Regions from separate parts of the Pseudoalteromonas sp. Z9A6 genome, predicted to be linked through region 2. Evidence: predicted binding sites of a transcription regulator. Region 2 holds the regulator's gene; each other region holds the start of a gene.

The links. Region 2 encodes LexA, which represses DNA repair genes until DNA is damaged. Its sites were predicted from a motif close to TACTGTATNNNNATACAGTA; they were not measured.
Region 1: uvrD (DNA helicase II) is a predicted target of LexA. The motif match lies at 1,943-1,962, and genes of this name have one in related genera.
Region 3: GQR53_RS01780 (YebG family protein) is a predicted target of LexA. The motif match lies at 2,177-2,196, and genes of this name have one in related genera.
Region 4: GQR53_RS02375 (SulA-like leucine-rich domain-containing protein) is a predicted target of LexA. The motif match lies at 1,916-1,935, and genes of this name have one in related genera.

Annotation. Positions count from the first base shown of each region.
Region 1 is NZ_WTKZ01000075.1:9,109-13,329, reverse strand. It holds gene uvrD (DNA helicase II) at 1-1,878, opposite strand, end outside; gene GQR53_RS18670 (hypothetical protein) at 2,182-2,406, shown strand; gene GQR53_RS18665 (YacL family protein) at 2,523-2,891, shown strand; gene GQR53_RS18660 (dUTP diphosphatase) at 2,972-3,595, shown strand; gene yrfG (GMP/IMP nucleotidase) at 3,611-4,221, opposite strand, start outside.
Region 2 is NZ_WTKZ01000065.1:3,709-7,929, forward strand. It holds gene GQR53_RS17700 (hypothetical protein) at 1-512, opposite strand, end outside; gene GQR53_RS17705 (hypothetical protein) at 826-1,206, shown strand; gene GQR53_RS17710 (PaaI family thioesterase) at 1,207-1,647, opposite strand; gene lexA (transcriptional repressor LexA) at 1,815-2,432, shown strand; gene coxB (cytochrome c oxidase subunit II) at 2,916-4,058, shown strand; gene ctaD (cytochrome c oxidase subunit I) at 4,058-4,221, shown strand, end outside.
Region 3 is NZ_WTKZ01000003.1:50,698-54,918, forward strand. It holds gene fadR (fatty acid metabolism transcriptional regulator FadR) at 1-246, opposite strand, end outside; gene dsbB (disulfide bond formation protein DsbB) at 791-1,309, shown strand; gene GQR53_RS01770 (DUF6170 family protein) at 1,311-1,613, shown strand; gene GQR53_RS01775 (ComEA family DNA-binding protein) at 1,638-1,934, opposite strand; gene GQR53_RS01780 (YebG family protein) at 2,248-2,565, shown strand; gene putP (sodium/proline symporter PutP) at 2,839-4,221, opposite strand, start outside.
Region 4 is NZ_WTKZ01000004.1:7,403-11,623, forward strand. It holds gene GQR53_RS02365 (diguanylate cyclase) at 1-866, shown strand, start outside; gene GQR53_RS02370 (YchJ family protein) at 941-1,420, opposite strand; gene GQR53_RS02375 (SulA-like leucine-rich domain-containing protein) at 1,459-1,893, opposite strand; gene GQR53_RS02380 (SEL1-like repeat protein) at 2,192-2,656, opposite strand; gene GQR53_RS02385 (NCS2 family permease) at 2,775-4,067, shown strand; gene GQR53_RS02390 (hypothetical protein) at 4,141-4,221, opposite strand, start outside.

The sequences.
Region 1 (4,221 bases), on a different contig from region 2:
GCTATGGTATTTTTCTTGCCCGTATAAACGGCGACTCTCAGCATGGCTAATGTATAACTTATCCATTGCTCGTGTCATGCCTACATAACAAAGGCGGCGCTCTTCTTCTAAGCGACCCGACTCTTCGTTGCTTTGCTGAGAAGGAAACATGCCTTCTTCTACGCCTACCATAAACACTAGCGGAAACTCTAAGCCTTTAGCTGAGTGAAGCGTCATCATTTGTACGGCGTCTTCGTGTTCTTCTGCTTGTCCTTCACCTGACTCAAGTGACGTATGGGCTAAAAAGCCTTGTAAAGGTGAGCTGTACTCTTCGTCTTCAGGCAGCTCATACTGATCACAAGCGCTAATTAGCTCTTCTAAGTTTTCTACGCGAGCACGGCCTTTTTCACCTTTTTCGGCTTGGTACATTGCCATTAAGCCTGAGGTTTGAATTGTGTACTTGGCTTGCTCATGCAAAGTTAGATCGCTAATTTTATCTTCTATTTGTTCTACTAGTTCTACAAACTTACTTACTGCACCAGAAGCACGACCAGATAAATGCTGTTGTTCTACAATTGCTTTTGCGGCATACCAAAGCGGTAACGATTCTGCTCGTGCACAATCTCGTATATGGCTCAATGTTTTATCGCCAATACCGCGTGCTGGCGTATTAATTACACGCTCAAATGCGGCATCGTCTTGACGATTACCTACTAGGCGTAAGTACGACAACGCATCTTTAATTTCTTGTCGTTCGAAGAATCGCATACCACCATAAATACGGTATTTTAAGCCTTCTTGTAGCATGGCTTCCTCGAGTACACGAGATTGCGCGTTACTACGGTATAAAATTGCGGCATCTTGTAGGGCATTACCTGCATTTAACCAGCTTCGTAGTTTGCTACTTACAAAGCGCGCTTCGTCTAACTCATTAAATGCCGCATAAATAGAAATTGGCTCGCCATCGTTACCGTCGGTCCATAAGCTTTTACCCATACGCTCTGAGTTATTTTGAATTAATGCATTAGACGCTTTCAAAATAGTTGCAGTTGAACGGTAGTTTTGTTCAAGACGAATGGTTTCTGCGCTAAAGTCAGTTAAAAATCGTTTAATATTTTCGATTTTAGCACCGCGCCAACCGTAAATACTTTGGTCATCGTCGCCTACAATCATGATACTGCTTGTATCGCCTGCAAGTAACTTTAACCATGCATATTGAATGGTATTTGTATCTTGAAACTCGTCTACGAGCATATGTGCAAAGCGTTGCTGGTAATGACGTAGTAACGTAGGGTTATTTTTTAACACTTCGTAGCTGCGTAGTAATATTTCGGCAAAATCTACTAGTCCTGCTCTATCACAGGCCTCTTGGTAGGCGGCGTAAACACGCAGCATCATTTGCTCGTTAATATCGTATGCTTGAATATCTTTAGGGCGAAGTGCTTCATCTTTTTTGGCGCTAATGTACCAGCCAAATTGTTTAGCAGGCCATTTTTTATCATCAATATTCATTGATTTTAATAAGCGCTTGATCATCCGAAGTTGATCGTCAGAGTCTAAAATTTGAAAGGCTTCTGGTAAGTTAGCTTCACGGTGATGAGCACGTAAAATACGATGCGACAAACCATGGAACGTACCAATCCACATACCACCTACAGGGGCTTTTAGTGTTTCTTCAACGCGGCTGCGCATTTCTTTAGCCGCTTTATTAGTAAAGGTTACGGCAAAAATACTGTAAGCAGATGCTTGCTCAACTTGCATAAGCCACGCAATACGATGAACTAACACTCGTGTTTTACCAGACCCAGCACCTGCTAATACCAGCATGTTTTGTAGTGGGGCTGCAACGGCATCGCGTTGTTTGTCATTTAAGCCATCGAGTAATTGTGAAACGTCCATCGTTACGCCTTTTTAATCAATATTGTGGGCAGTATAACAGGTGTTTTTGTTAGGCTAAATAAAATACTGTTTTTATAAACAGCTATTTATAAAATAGCCTTAAAAACGAGTAACTTGCTAATTTTTTAAACAAACAAAAAAGTGTAAACGCACAATAAAAATTGCTAATTTGACCTAAAGTTAGCAATTTTTACTAACTCTCTAAATCTAGGGTAATTTAACTATTTGATTTGTAAGCTTTAATAAATTGGCATAGAGTGTGTAAGTAAATAATTATAAAATCAAATAAATACAGAGGTTAGTATGGCAGATCAAGGTTCTGGCGGTAACGTAATCGCAGCATTATGTAATATATTTTTTCCTGGTTTAGGGCAGTTAGTGCAAGGGCGTATTTTAGCGGCTATATTTTTTGCACTCGCTATTATAATAAGTTACGCACTAATTTATGTGCTTGTAGGTTTTGTACTTGTGCCTATTATTTACTTATGGTCGATTATTGACGCAGCGCGTTATAGATCGCGAAGTTAACGGCTTTAAAGTTGAATAAAATAGCGCCCTTGTGGCGCTATTTTACTTTATATGTCCTGTGGTTTGCGGGCGTTTACGTATATAATTACGCAATTAAAGATTTACAGGCAAACCCTATGGAATATCAATTTATTCGCGACCCTATTAGTGGGCTACGTATTAAAATAAGCAGTGAACACGCCATTATTGGTCGCTGGCTAAACGAAGAAATAGGCAAAGACAAAGTAGCTATGGTGCAAGCGCTTATTGCATCGGTGAGTTCAAGCTATGAGCCGCTAACGCTAAAAGGCCAAGAAATAGATTTAATATTAACCAAAGACGAAGCACTATTTGAAGCCCATGCGCTTCATCAAGACAGTGAAGACCTAATAGCGTATCAAGATGACGATTTAGCGCTTGAAGAAAATGGTTTAAGTAGTGGTTGTGGCTTTGAAGATTTCATTGATTTAATTGATTCATGGGCTGAATTTAGCGGCTCAAAGTAAACTACATATTAAGATAGTGCTGATGCGTTAAGCTTCCTTTATCTGTACTATTACACTAATCAAAAACGACAGGAATGAATATGTCTGCCAATTTAAACAAGCTAGTAGTTATGCTAGAAATGCAAAACGCCATGAACACTAAAGTACATGAGCAATGGTTTACTCAAGGATTCGAATGGTACCGCGCTATTTGGGTTGAGTGTGCTGAAATGCTGGATCATCATGGTTGGAAATGGTGGAAAAAACAAACACCAGATACCGAACAAGTTATTTTAGAGTTGGTTGATATTTTTCATTTTGGTTTATCGCTTAGAATTGACGGCAAAACTAGCTACGAAGACTTAGCAAAGCAACTTGAAGCTGAACTTAGTAATGCTCAACAAGCGGATGACTTTAAACAAACGCTAGAAATATTAGCGGCTTCTGCTGTTGCAGATAAAACGTTTAATGCAGCTGCATTTGCTGGCTGTATGGCGCAAATGGGTATGGATATTGATGATTTATATCGCGGCTACGTAGGGAAAAATACGTTAAACTTTTTCCGCCAAGATCACGGTTATAAAGATGGTAGCTATATCAAAGAGTGGAACGGGCAAGAAGATAACGAGCATTTAGTTGAAGTAGTTAAAAGCCTTGATACGGAACATGCAGATTTTGCAAAGTTAGTATACCAAGGCCTTGAAGCGCGTTACCCAAAAATCTAGCCCAAGTAAACTACGTTAAATAATCTTACGATAGTCGGTAACACTCAGGTAATCGGCTATTTCGTTATGTGGTTGTTGGCTATCAGGGTTAGCAACTGCAAGTAAGTGCTCGATGCCGTATTCTCGTGCGGCATTTAATACCGGCACACTGTCATCTACAAACAAAGTGCGCTGCTTATTAAACCCTAAGTCTTTTTGTACTTGGTGCCACAAACTTTGCTGCTCTTTACTTACTCCATATTCATGAGTAGACACTACACCATCTAGGTAGTTATCAATCGCTGTATGCTCAAATTTTAGCATGACGCTCTCAGGGTGGGCGTTGGTAAGTAAAATTAACTCTTTGCCTGCTTTTTTAAGCTCGGTTAAAAAATGAGGTACGTCTTCACGCATTTTAATTAAATGCTGAGACTCTAGTTTAAGCTCCATTATAGGCAAGCTTAATTGCTGCTCCCAATAATCTAAACAATACCACTGTATTTGACCGCTCACAGCTTGATAGCGTTTTAAAATATCTGCTTTAGCTGCATCTAGGCTAATGCCTCTAGCTAATGCGTGTTGCGCAGGGATAACGTTAAGCCAAAAATGACTGTCGTAATGTAAATCGAGTAATGTTCCATCCATGT
Region 2 (4,221 bases):
ACTTTGCCGTTATTTTCTGACAAGTACAGTGTTGTGTTAAATGTGTCGTCAAATTGGACCTGCCAAACATTGGTTTTATATCCTACTTCTCGCATACCTAGCTTTAGTAGTACAGCGCTTGTTACATGAGCGTCAATAAGTAAGTGTGCTTTAGCATTTGCGGTAATTTGTATTTTAGTTGGCGGTTCAAATGGTCGGCCTGTTATGCCATTGAAGCTTTGCTGCTCGTTATTACTAAAGACAGTAATAAGTGGTGTAGTTAAGAAGTTCTCAAAAATTATTTGTGTTGGATTAACCACCTGAGAGGCAATATCGTCAAGGGAGGCAACATAATCAGCCTGCGTAAATGGGTTATTAAGATTACGTGTTGCAAGATGCTCCCCATAAACTTTATCAAGAGGGATTGCACTCATAATTAAACCACCTAGTAACCATGCTAAAATTTGTAGTGCTAATAAATAACCTAACCATTTATGTAACTTGCGAGCATGTTTAAATATTTTTTTATTCATGTTTTAGTCTTATTATTTTTAGAGGCTAGTTTATTACATTAATAGGATAAGTTACTGCGACATTTTGTCGCAGTTTAAACTATAGCTTACTGTAATCATTTAAAAATAAAAAAGATTACACTTAAATTCCTAACATGACTTATCTGTTTAATTGAGCTGAATATTTGATATCCAGCTAGCTTTAAATGCTAAAAAATACTTAAAAGCTGCGAAATATCCATATAAAGTGGTTAATAGAGCATAGTTGATTTGGTATAACGGTAAAACTGCGTTAAAGTTTGCAATGAAATTATTAGAGGATAAATACGAAACGATGTCGGAAATTCAATTTTTAAATGTAGATCTTGAGCTTGAATCAAAGCAAGATATTAGTTTGCTAGTGGCGGACTTGAAAAAAGTCGCGACGATTTTACATTATGACAAAGACGAATACCGTCAACTAGCGCGTATTGAAGCTACAGGTGAGGTGAGCACACCTGATAAAGCCATAAACCATATATGTGAGCTTATTGAATCGTGTTCGCGTAACGCGCTAAAGCAATGGTTAAGCTGTTCACGTAGAACGTTTGATATTGGTTTTGAATCAGGGACTTCTCCTAAGTGCTTTAATCAAGCCTTAGATGCAGATACATTATTGCGTATATCTGCGATTGGTGCGGGTATGGAAATTACCATTTACCCAATCGAAAAGTAACTATCTTCGCTCTACGACTGCTGCGGTCATTTTTGATACGCAGCACAGCTCATTGCGGCTATTTGTAATTTTTATTTCCCACACTGAACTACGTTTACCTATATGAAATGCTCTTGCCGTTGCTGTTAAAGTGCCGTTGCGAGATGCTTTTAAATGACTTGCGCTAATCTCCTGCCCTACACAGTAAAATTTAGTAAAATCGACAACAAAGTTAGCGGCATAGCTGGCAACTGTTTCGGCAAGTACAACGTTAGCACCGCCGTGAACTATCCCCATTGGGTTATGATGCTCAGGAATTGCCGGCATTGTGGCAACCAAATAATCATCGCCAATTTCTGTGACTTCTATCCCCATAGTTTTCATTAATGTTCCTTGGCCATTAATGCCTTGTTCTAACTGCTTGCACAGCTCTAAGGTGATGGGCTGGTACCAAATACTCATAATGTCTCCTTTGCATTTTTAATCATTTATAAACTTAGCTTTAGTTATATCCCTAAAATGTACACAAGTGAAATTACTTTAGCTATTTTAAGGCTTAATTTAAATTTGCGATTTTTATTTAACTGTATATACTCACAGTTAAATATACTGTATGGAAAACCAGTTGTATGCGACCATTAACGAACCGCCAAGCTCAAATACTCGAACTAATTAAAGTTTTTATTAAAGACACTGGTATGCCTCCTACACGTGCTGAAATAGCGCAAACATTAGGTTTTAAAAGTGCCAATGCTGCTGAAGAACATTTAAAAGCACTTGCTAAAAAAGGCGCAATTAAAATGAAACCAGGTGCAAGCCGTGGTATTCAATTAATTGAAGAAGAAGAGCCAGAACAATTAGGTTTACCGCTTATAGGGCGTGTTGCTGCTGGTTCACCTATTTTGGCGCAAGAGCACGTTGAAAGTCACTGCAAAATCGATCCATTAATGTTTAAACCGGCTGCAGATTTTTTACTACGCGTTAACGGTATGAGCATGAAAGATATTGGTATTATGGATGGTGATTTACTTGCTGTACATCGTACTCAAACCGCTGAAAACGGACAAGTTGTTGTTGCCCGCCTAGACGAAGACGTAACTGTAAAACGTCTTGAGAAAGCGGGTCGTAAAGTATTACTTCATGCTGAAAACGACGATTTTGACTCTATTGAAGTAGATCTTGAGAATGAGTCTTTTAATATTGAAGGCTTAGCCGTTGGCGTTATAAGAAACGCTGATTGGATGTGACTTTAAAAATAGCTTTTAAACAAGCAGTTTTATAAATGCGTACTAACTAGTACGCATTTTTGTTTTAAAATTTGTACTAAAAATAGGGCGTAAACAGCCCACTGACTATTTAAGCTGTAAACTTTTTTGCACTTATATTTTCCCCCTCCGAATGCGTTAAACCCCTTTGTTTTGCTCATATTTTGAACTTTCTGTTGCCCAGTTGATTACCGATTTTTTATTAATTATTCAATATCACCTGATTGTTTTTTATACTAAAACTTGCTTGTTGTTCGTTTTTTAGCTAATTGTTAATGTGCTGAGCTAATAATAACTCACAGCTTTTTAGTTTTGAGAACACACAATATACATAAACTCGTTGTTGGCGCAGCAAAACCAATCAATATTAAATAAGATTGGCTAAAAAAATAAAAATAACGAATTGGCGTTTAAGCCGTATGCCTCTTCGCTTTGCATTCGCAATAGCATCAAAGGAGCCGTCACATGGGTAAACTGACCTCTACCTTGTGGCTTATATTATGTGTTTTTTCGCACCCAGTTTTGGCTAACAGCCAATACAATATGCGCAAAGGCGTAACCGATATAAGCAATAATGTATATCAGCTGCACATGACCATATTTATAATATGTTGTGTGATTGGGGTGATAGTGTTCGCAATTATGTTTTGGGCACTTATTCATCACCGTAAATCTAAAGGGGCTGTACCTGCCCAATTTCACGAAAGCACTAAAGTAGAAATACTTTGGACTGCAATTCCGTTTGTTATTTTAATTGCTATGGCAGTACCAGCCACTAAAACCCTAATTGCAATGGAAGATGCCAGCAAAGCTGATCTCACTATTAAAATTACGGGTTCGCAATGGAAATGGCATTATGAATATATGGGTGAAGATGTAGAGTTCTACTCTATTTTATCTACCCCGCAAGATGAAATCGCGAATCTTGCAGATAAAAATCCTAACTACTTACTTGAGGTTGATAAGCCTCTTGTACTGCCAATAAATCAAAAAGTACGATTTTTAATGACTTCTGACGATGTTATTCACTCTTGGTGGGTACCTGATTTTGCAGTTAAAAAAGATGCTAACCCCGGCTTTATAAACGAAACATGGACGAACATAAACGAAGAAGGTACTTACCGAGGCCAATGTGCTGAGTTGTGTGGTAAAGACCATGGCTTTATGCCCGTTGTGGTGGTCGCTAAATCTGAGGCTGATTTTAAAACATGGCTTGCAGATGAAAAGCAGGCTAAACAAAAAGCAGCATTAGCAGATGCCGCATTACTTGATAAAACCCTCCCAAAAGAAGAATTAATGACTTTAGGCGAACAAGTATATATGGCTAATTGTGCTGCATGTCATCAACCTACTGGCATGGGGTTACCGGGCGTATTTCCTGCACTTAAAGGCAGCCCGATAGTGCTTGGCGATATAAAAGATCACATTGATGTAGTTATCCATGGACGACCCGGTACGGCAATGCAAGCTTTTGCCAAGCAGTTATCTATAAAGCAATTAGCTGCGGTTATTACTTATAAACGTAATGCGTGGGGTAATGATACGGGTGATGTTATTCAACCGAGTCAAATACAGACAGCACTTGATGCCAAAGTGGAGGCGAACTAATGAGTAGCATAGTAGAACAACCTAACGCCAATGAAGCTCATCATGCTCATCACCCAGCTAAAGGTTTTAAACGCTGGCTTTACACAACTAATCATAAAGATATAGGTAGTTTATATTTAATTTTTTCGCTGACCATGTTCTTAATTGGTGGCGCAATGGCCAT
Region 3 (4,221 bases), on a different contig from region 2:
GTTTAAGCCAGACGTTTCCCAAAAGTTATTTACTTTTGTTGGTTTACCATGCTGAATTGTTAACCAACCATCACGTGCTAAACGCTGTAATACTTCTCTCAAGGTCGTTCTTGTTACACCAATTAACTCTGAAAGTTCTCGCTCGGCAGGTAGAATTGAACCTGGAGGGAAATCGCCGTTCCAAATAGATTCAACTATATATTCTTCAGCAAATCCTGCTGGGCTTTTCGCTTTAAAAATTCTCATCCAGTTCCCACTCGAATTAATCAACACTCATCGTTTTACACGAATAACTGACTGATTGTACCAGAGGAAGCATAACTAACAAGTAAAGTCAGGTATATTAATAAGCAAATGAGTAGAAATTAAAGATTAATAAATAATAAAATTTAGGTTTTTCTAATATAGCTACAATGTATAAATATACAGAGCAATATTCATTGTAGGTACATTGTAATTATTGGTATTTTTTATTTACACCATACCTAGCTGAATCAACTTAAAACACATAAGTACATTAAAAAGGAACACCTATGCAACAGAGCGTTCTAACCGCAACTTTAAAGAATTGATTAGGCAATGTACCAATGTTGTATAAGTAAGCGATATAACTAAGCTTATGTATCAATGGGAACTAAGTCGAGCGTCATGTAGCCTCTGCTGAGGCTGCATTGAGTGGTCAAAAATTTCATCTTATAAAAAGCGACTTCGGTAGCTTTTTTTTCCTTTTTGTTGTCGCATACATTATCCTAGGTCATAATCTAACGTCTTATTTAAACGCGGAATTTTTATGAACTGGCTTGCGCAATTACCCACCCAACGTACCCCGTGGCTTTTATTTACAGCTATCGTTTTTTTACTTGAAGTGACCGCCCTTTTCTTTCAATACCAAATGGGATTGGCGCCTTGCATAATGTGCATATATCAACGTACAGCCGTACTGGGTCTATTAGGCGCAGGAATTGTAGGTTCGACTAAACCACAGAGCAAAGCAGTTCGTATATTAGCGTATGTAATTTGGGGTGTATCGAGTGTTTGGGGATATTTAATTGCTCGCGAGCATATTGATATGCAAACCACCACGGACCCTTTTGCATTTAGCTGTGAGTTTGAACCAAACTTCCCATCGTTTATGCCGTTACATGAATGGATACCTAGCTTTTTTCAGGCGACCGGGGATTGTGGAAATATAGATTGGCAATTTGTTGGTTTGAGCATGCCTGCTTGGATGGAAATTATATTTGGGATTTTCTCACTAACACTATTTATTATAGTTATTGGCCGTTTATTAATTAAAAAGTCGATTTGATATGTTCACATTTTTTTCAAGCCAATTAGATGAGCTTAAGCACCTAAAGGTACGCAAGCGTCAGGATGTAATAGCACTTTCTTTAAGTATGTTATCGCCAACTGATAAAGTGTTACTACGTATTATTAAATTAATATTACTAAGTCCACTATTTTTAATATTCACAGTATTTAAAGGTTGGATATTAATCCCGTTTTTGGTACTCGGCGGACTTTGCTACCCACTTTTAACAACACCTATTGAAATCAACTTTGCTAAAAAACACTTAAGCGATGCATTAAAACAATTTAATCAGGGCGCATAGCGCCCTGATTGTTATCTACTGCTATTAAAGTGAAATTTTCCCCTCTAATTTGGCTAATAGTTTTTTACCAATTCCTTTAACTTGCGATAAATCACTGACGCTTTTAAATTCGCCGTTTTCTTCACGGAAGTCCACTATTGCCTGCGCTTTTTTCTTACCTATACCAGGTAACTTAGCAAGCTTCTCTGCATCGGCATTATTTATACTAATTGTCTCAACTTGAGGCATTTGCTTAGTTACTTCTGATAATTGTGCATACGCGGTAGTCGCGGGTAGTAAGCATAATAAGCTTATTATGAATAAATTTTTTAACGTTTTCATCAAACTTGTCCCTATTCTTCTTTTCTTAATTTTGAATATTGCTCAGGAAAACCAAAAAGTAAGGAACTGAAAAGCTCATCATTTAAAGTGTACCTAAACGCATTATCACTATGATCCGAAATCCTGAAAATGCAGCTGGTACAACAAGTGATTGCTTAACTAAAGTAAAGTTACCGTTTTTTGTCAAATTTAAGACACCTAAAAATTAATACTTCGCGCTTGCAAATTTACGCCCAAACCATTACTGTACATAAAAACAGTAATCTAATGGTTTTTACAAACCACGGTGCCAAGCAATTTTGCAGGAGAAATCATGGCTGTTGTTGTTAAATATGTTGTAGAACGAAACGGAGTCGAGCGTATGACGTTTACTACCAAAAAAGAAGCTGATGCTTATGATAAGATGCTCGATATAGCAGAATCACTTGAGCTAATGCTAGAAAAGGTAGACGTACCGCTTAGTGAGCAACAAATTGAATCACTTGCTTTAGAAATAGCGAAAAGCAAAGATGACTTTATGACCATATTAAAGGGCGGCAAAGATCCAGTTGTTACCAAAGCGCCAGCAAAAAGTAAAAAGTCAGATAACGTTGCATCAATTGAAGATAACAACGATAAAAAAGTAAGTTAATTCATAGAATGTTCCCTCCTCGAACGGGACAAACTAAATAAAAAAGGGAGCAACTAAGTTGCTCCCTTTTTTATTATACCAATTCGCTTAATTAAGTGATCTCTTTGAGGGTGGAAAAACGTGTTGATAGCTAGGCAAAAATTCGATATTTAGTTGTACTGAATGAGAATTTTTTAACGCCGGTAGCAACACGTTTAGCCCCGCAAAATGATTAAGTATTATTGCGGATTGGTATTAATTACTACTCACTTTAAAATAAGTAGTAATTGCTAATTAAAGCTCTTTTTCTACTTCATCAAATAAAGCAGTGATGTTTTGCTCTGGCTCTTTTGTTACTAAGCTAACAACAACAATTGCAATACTCGCTAAAATAAAGCCAGGTACTATTTCGTACATAAAGCTACTTAAGCTTTCACCATTGATAGTAAATGGTCCATATATCCAAATTAGCACAGTAAATGCGCCTACTAACATACCAGCTAACGCACCAGCAAAGTTCATGCGTTTCCAATAAAGGCTAAACAATACAAGTGGTCCAAACGCAGCACCAAAGCCAGCCCACGCATTACTTACTAGGTCTAAAATAGAGCTATCTCTATCGTAAGCCAAATAAATAGCGAACATAGCAACTACGGCAACACTAATACGGCCAACAGCAACTAGCTCTTTATCACTGGCATCTTTACGTAAGAATGTTTTATAGAAATCTTCTGTTAATGAACTTGAACTAACCAATAATTGAGATGAGATAGTACTCATAATCGCAGCCAAAATTGCAGCAAGTAAAAAGCCAGCAATAAGTGGGTGGAACAGCAACTCAGAAAGAATTAAGAAAATTGTTTCAGGATCTTCAACTACAATGTTGTTCTCATAAGTATAAGCTGCACCAAATATACCAGTACCAACAGCACCAATGGCAGCAACAATCATCCATGTCATACCAATACGGCGTGCTTTAGGCATATCTTTAACACTACGCACCGACATAAAACGAACAATGATATGTGGTTGGCCAAAATAACCTAAACCCCAAGCCATTGCAGAAATAATACCTAATGCAGAACCTGCACCAATCCAGTTAAGCATATCTGGATTTACGCTATGTAAAGTTGATTCTAAAGGTTGTTCAAGCAAAGAGTATGCAACCGTTGGTACTAGAATAAGTGCAATGAACATAATACAACCTTGCACAAAGTCAGTTAAGCTGACAGCTAAAAAACCACCAAACAAGGTATATAAAACAACTACGCCCGTTGTAATGTATAAACCCATCTCATAAGTTAAACCAAATGAGCTTTCAAACAATTTACCACCAGCGACAACACCAGATGAAGTATAAAGAGTAAAGAAAACAATAATTACCACAGCTGATACAACACGTAATAGGTTGGATTTATCATTGAAGCGATTTGAAAAGTAATCTGGGATGGTTATAGAGTCATTTGCTTTTTCAGTGTAAACACGTAATCTCGGTGCAACTAACAAATAGTTTAACCAAGCACCAATCACCAAGCCAATTGCTATCCATGTACTACTAAAACCAGTAACAAACATCGCACCAGGTAGGCCCATTAAAATCCAGCCACTCATATCAGATGCACCTGCAGACAGTGCAGCTACACTTGGAGATAGATTTCGTCCACCTAACATGTAACC
Region 4 (4,221 bases), on a different contig from region 2:
AAGTACTTATAGTTGACGATCAGTTATTAAGCTTAATCGTATTAAAAAAAATATTATCTGAGCATTTTAATGTGACAACAGCTGGAAGTGGTGAAGAAGCAATTGAAATTTGTAATGTAAATGTACCCGATATAGTCCTACTCGATATTAGTATGGGTGGAATGAGTGGTATTGATACATGTTTAAAATTAAAAAATAATACTAAAACACAAGATATCCCCGTTATTTTTGTTACATCCTTTGAAAACGAAGAAGAAGAGTGCTGGGAAGCAGGGGCTGTAGATTTTATAAAGAAACCAACTAACTCGGAAACTTTATATAGAAGAGTGCGCGCCCATATCACGATGAAACTTCAACATGACTTACTCAATCAAAAAGTATTTCTAGATGATTTAACAAAGGTATTCAATCGTCGTTATTTTGATGCGCATTTTTCTAAAATGGAACGAAGCGCCTTACGAGAAAAAGTTGACTATGCACTATTACTCATCGATATAGATTATTTTAAGCAATACAATGATATCTATGGTCATGTGCAGGGGGATACGGTGTTAAACCTAGTAGCACAAACTATTACTAATAGTTTGCAAAGGCCAACCGATTTTGTTGCGCGTTATGGCGGCGAAGAGTTTGTAGTTGTTCTACCGCATACAAGCACTGAAGGTGCAATTTGTGTTGCTGATAAAATTAAACAGAATGTGGCCGATTTAGGAATATTACACAAATATTCAGAATATGATTTTGTGACTATTAGTATTGGCGGTGCAACCCTACAACCATACGTAAATAACAAAAACACGTTGCAGATCGCAGATGAAAAAATGTATGAGTCTAAAATGCAAGGGCGTAACAAAGTGTGTTTTTAAGTTTAGTTAGCTAATAAATCACTCTGCCACTTAAAAACACTTTTTAGATGATAAATATTAAATAAGATTATTTATTACATGCTATGACATTTTTTGTACTTTTTATTGCTACCGCATGGGCAGTCATCATTTCTGCCTACTTTAATATCTTCAACAGGATATATAGTGCCATCTAAATAACGCCATTGAGTGTTTTCTTTAATAAACTGCGATTTTTCGTGAAGCTCACAAAATAAGTTTTGATAAAAATATTGGGCTTTAAATTCTACAGTTCCAGTATCGCCATCATGGCTTGAGTCAATTAAATCAAGATTTATAAATCGACAGCTGTTAGCAAAATCATTGATTTCTTTAACCGGGTTTTCAGCTTGTTTTTCTTTTGCGTAGGTTTGATAAACATATTTTGCATTTTTAATAACATAAGCACTGAATCGTGAGCGCATAAGTTGTTCAGGAGTGTCAGCTTGCTTTACAGATAAGTGAAGCGGCTCGCAGCAATCGGCATAATTGTGCCCACTGCTGCAAAAACATAATGTGGTATTGAGTGAAGTCATAATAATAATACAGAATCTAAAACATTAGTTTAACAAGCTTATTGAGCGAGTGGTATCTCTGTTGTTTGAGCGTTTTTAGTAAAACAGTATAGTTTTGTATTTGTTTTACTTAAATCGAACGATAGATTTGTAAGTAGTTGGTTATTAACTATATCGGTCCAGGTAATTACAGCTGCAAAGTTTCCATTATGTAACGCAGAATTTAATACATACTCTAGATTTACTAGGTGCTTCTGTCTAATAACAAGTAATTTACTTGTATCAATAGAGCATGAGTCAAGTAAAGCTTTGCTCGGTACATGATCTGGCGCAATTAATAACGTCCATGCATTAGAGCTATTGTATTGGTGTAATACTTTTAAAAGCTCAAAGGTCGCTGAAATTTCATCTTCAATTTGGATCAAATTTACGCAATCGCTTTGCTCGTCTTGTTGGTAACTTTTAACTGTTCTTACGGTAATAGGCTGTAACATAATTTCACTCACTGGGTTTTTATACAGTATTCATATACAGTAGTTTATACAGTGCTTTCGTGCAAGCATTTTATGCTATTTATTTGTACAGTTATTCAGCTTTTGATCATTGTTTTTTGTTTTTAAATCTATAATTCTTTATTAATCAACTTGTTATAGGCTTGCTTTTAAGAGGGTATTTTTAAAATAAACTTTTGAGTCATGTTTTCATTTGTGGGTTTTATACTGTGTAGGAGTATCTTTGTAACTATATACAGTATTTTTCAACACTGTATACAGTACTTATAACTTAATTAGTTTATGTGTTTTCACTGGTGCGAGGGATCATATGAGAAAACTGGAGTTGGTGGATTTGTTCGTACAAACTTGCTGCATAACATTGAGCATCTTTAAATCGCTTAGTTTCGATATGTTTGCGTATATCTGTAACCGCTGCAGTGGCAGGTGCGTACCCTTGGCTACTCGCTAAGCTCAACCACGCTACAGCATGAAATACACTTTGTGGCACGCCTTCACCTTTTACAAAAAATAAACCTAAATAAAACTGTGCTCTATGGTTTCCTGCCATTGCAGCAAGGCGCATCCATTTTGCAGCCAATGGAGCTTGATTATTTTTTAAATAATATAGGGCTTTATTAATAGTACTTTGCTCATCTTTTTTATTATCAATGGGCGCGGGGCTGCTTTCTGGTTGAGTAACAAAACCTAAAATGTTGTCTAGCTGTTGCTCTAAGTCTTGCTCACAAGGTGTTGTTTTAAGCATATTGGTTCATTTATTATTTTAACTACTTTAACAGTTTAGTATATAGCAAGGTAAAATGTCCTGTAAAAGATAATTTTTATGTTAAAATCTCGTCACTTTTTACTATCACAAGTTTATTATGTTTGAAGCCTTATTTAAACTCAGCGAAAATAACTCAACAGTTAAACGCGAATGCGTTGCTGGCCTAACTACCTTTATCACTATGGTATACATTGTATTTGTAAACCCGGCTATGCTTGCTGAGGCAGGGATGGACCAAGGGGCTGCATTTGTAGCTACCTGTATAGCAGCTGCGATAGGCTGTTTTATAATGGGTTTATGGGCTAATTATCCATTAGCATTAGCGCCTGGTATGGGACTAAATGCTTTTTTTACGTATGGCGTCGTATTAGGAATGGGTTATACCTGGCAAGCCGCATTAGGGGCTGTTTTTATGTCGGGTTGTATATTTTTATTTTTAAGTTTATTTAAAGTCAGAGAATGGATTATTAATGCCATACCTCTGGTGCTCAAGCGAGCTATCGCAACAGGTATTGGTGCTTTTTTAGCCTTAATTGCCCTTAAAAATGCAGGCATTATTGTCTCAAGCCCAGCAACACTAGTGCAATTGGGCGACATTACTTCCCCAGGCCCATTATTAGCTATATTAAGCTTTTTTGTAATTGCAGCGCTTTTATACCGCGATTTTAAAAGCGGTGTACTTATTAGTATTTTATTAGTGACAGGCATTGCACTAAGTTTAGGGCTTGTTGAATATCACGGTGTTATGGCTATGCCACCATCAATAATGCCTACTTTTATGCAACTAGATTTTGCCGCCGCTTTTGATATATCAATGATGAGTGTTATTTTTGCATTCTTGTTTGTCGATCTTTTTGATACTTCGGGTACATTAGTTGCGGTCACTCAAAAAGCTGGTTTAGCTGATGAAAAAGGTAACATGCCTCGTTTAGGGCGCGCACTAAGTGCTGACAGCTCTGCAACAATTGCAGGTGCGATGCTAGGCACGTCTACGACTACATCGTATATAGAATCGGTTGCTGGTGTTTCTGTTGGCGGACGTACTGGCTTAACGGCTGTAGTTGTAGGTATTTGCTTTTTACTAATGATGTTTTTTGCACCGCTTGCACAAATGGTACCGGCTTATGCTACGGCAGGTGCTATTTTATATGTCGCTGTACTGATGTTACAAAATTTAAAGTTTGTAAATTGGGATGATATGACCGATGCAATTCCTGTTACTGTGGTATTACTAATGACACCATTAACGTTTTCGATTGCGCACGGTATTGCACTTGGCTTTATATCTTATACAGCGGTAAAAGTATTGTGTGGTAAGCAAGATCAAATCAGTATTAGTGTTTGGATATTAACAGCCTTGTTTGTTTTCAAGTTTGCATTTTTGTCTTAATGACTAACAAAGAGACAAAAAAGCCTGCATAAATTTAATTTGTGCAAGCTTTTTTAATACTTTTATAAAAGAATTACCATTTCTTTTTAGGAGCAAACAATATATCTAAGTCGTCTTGCTCTTCTTCTGTTTTCTTTTTAAGTGCGCTTGCATT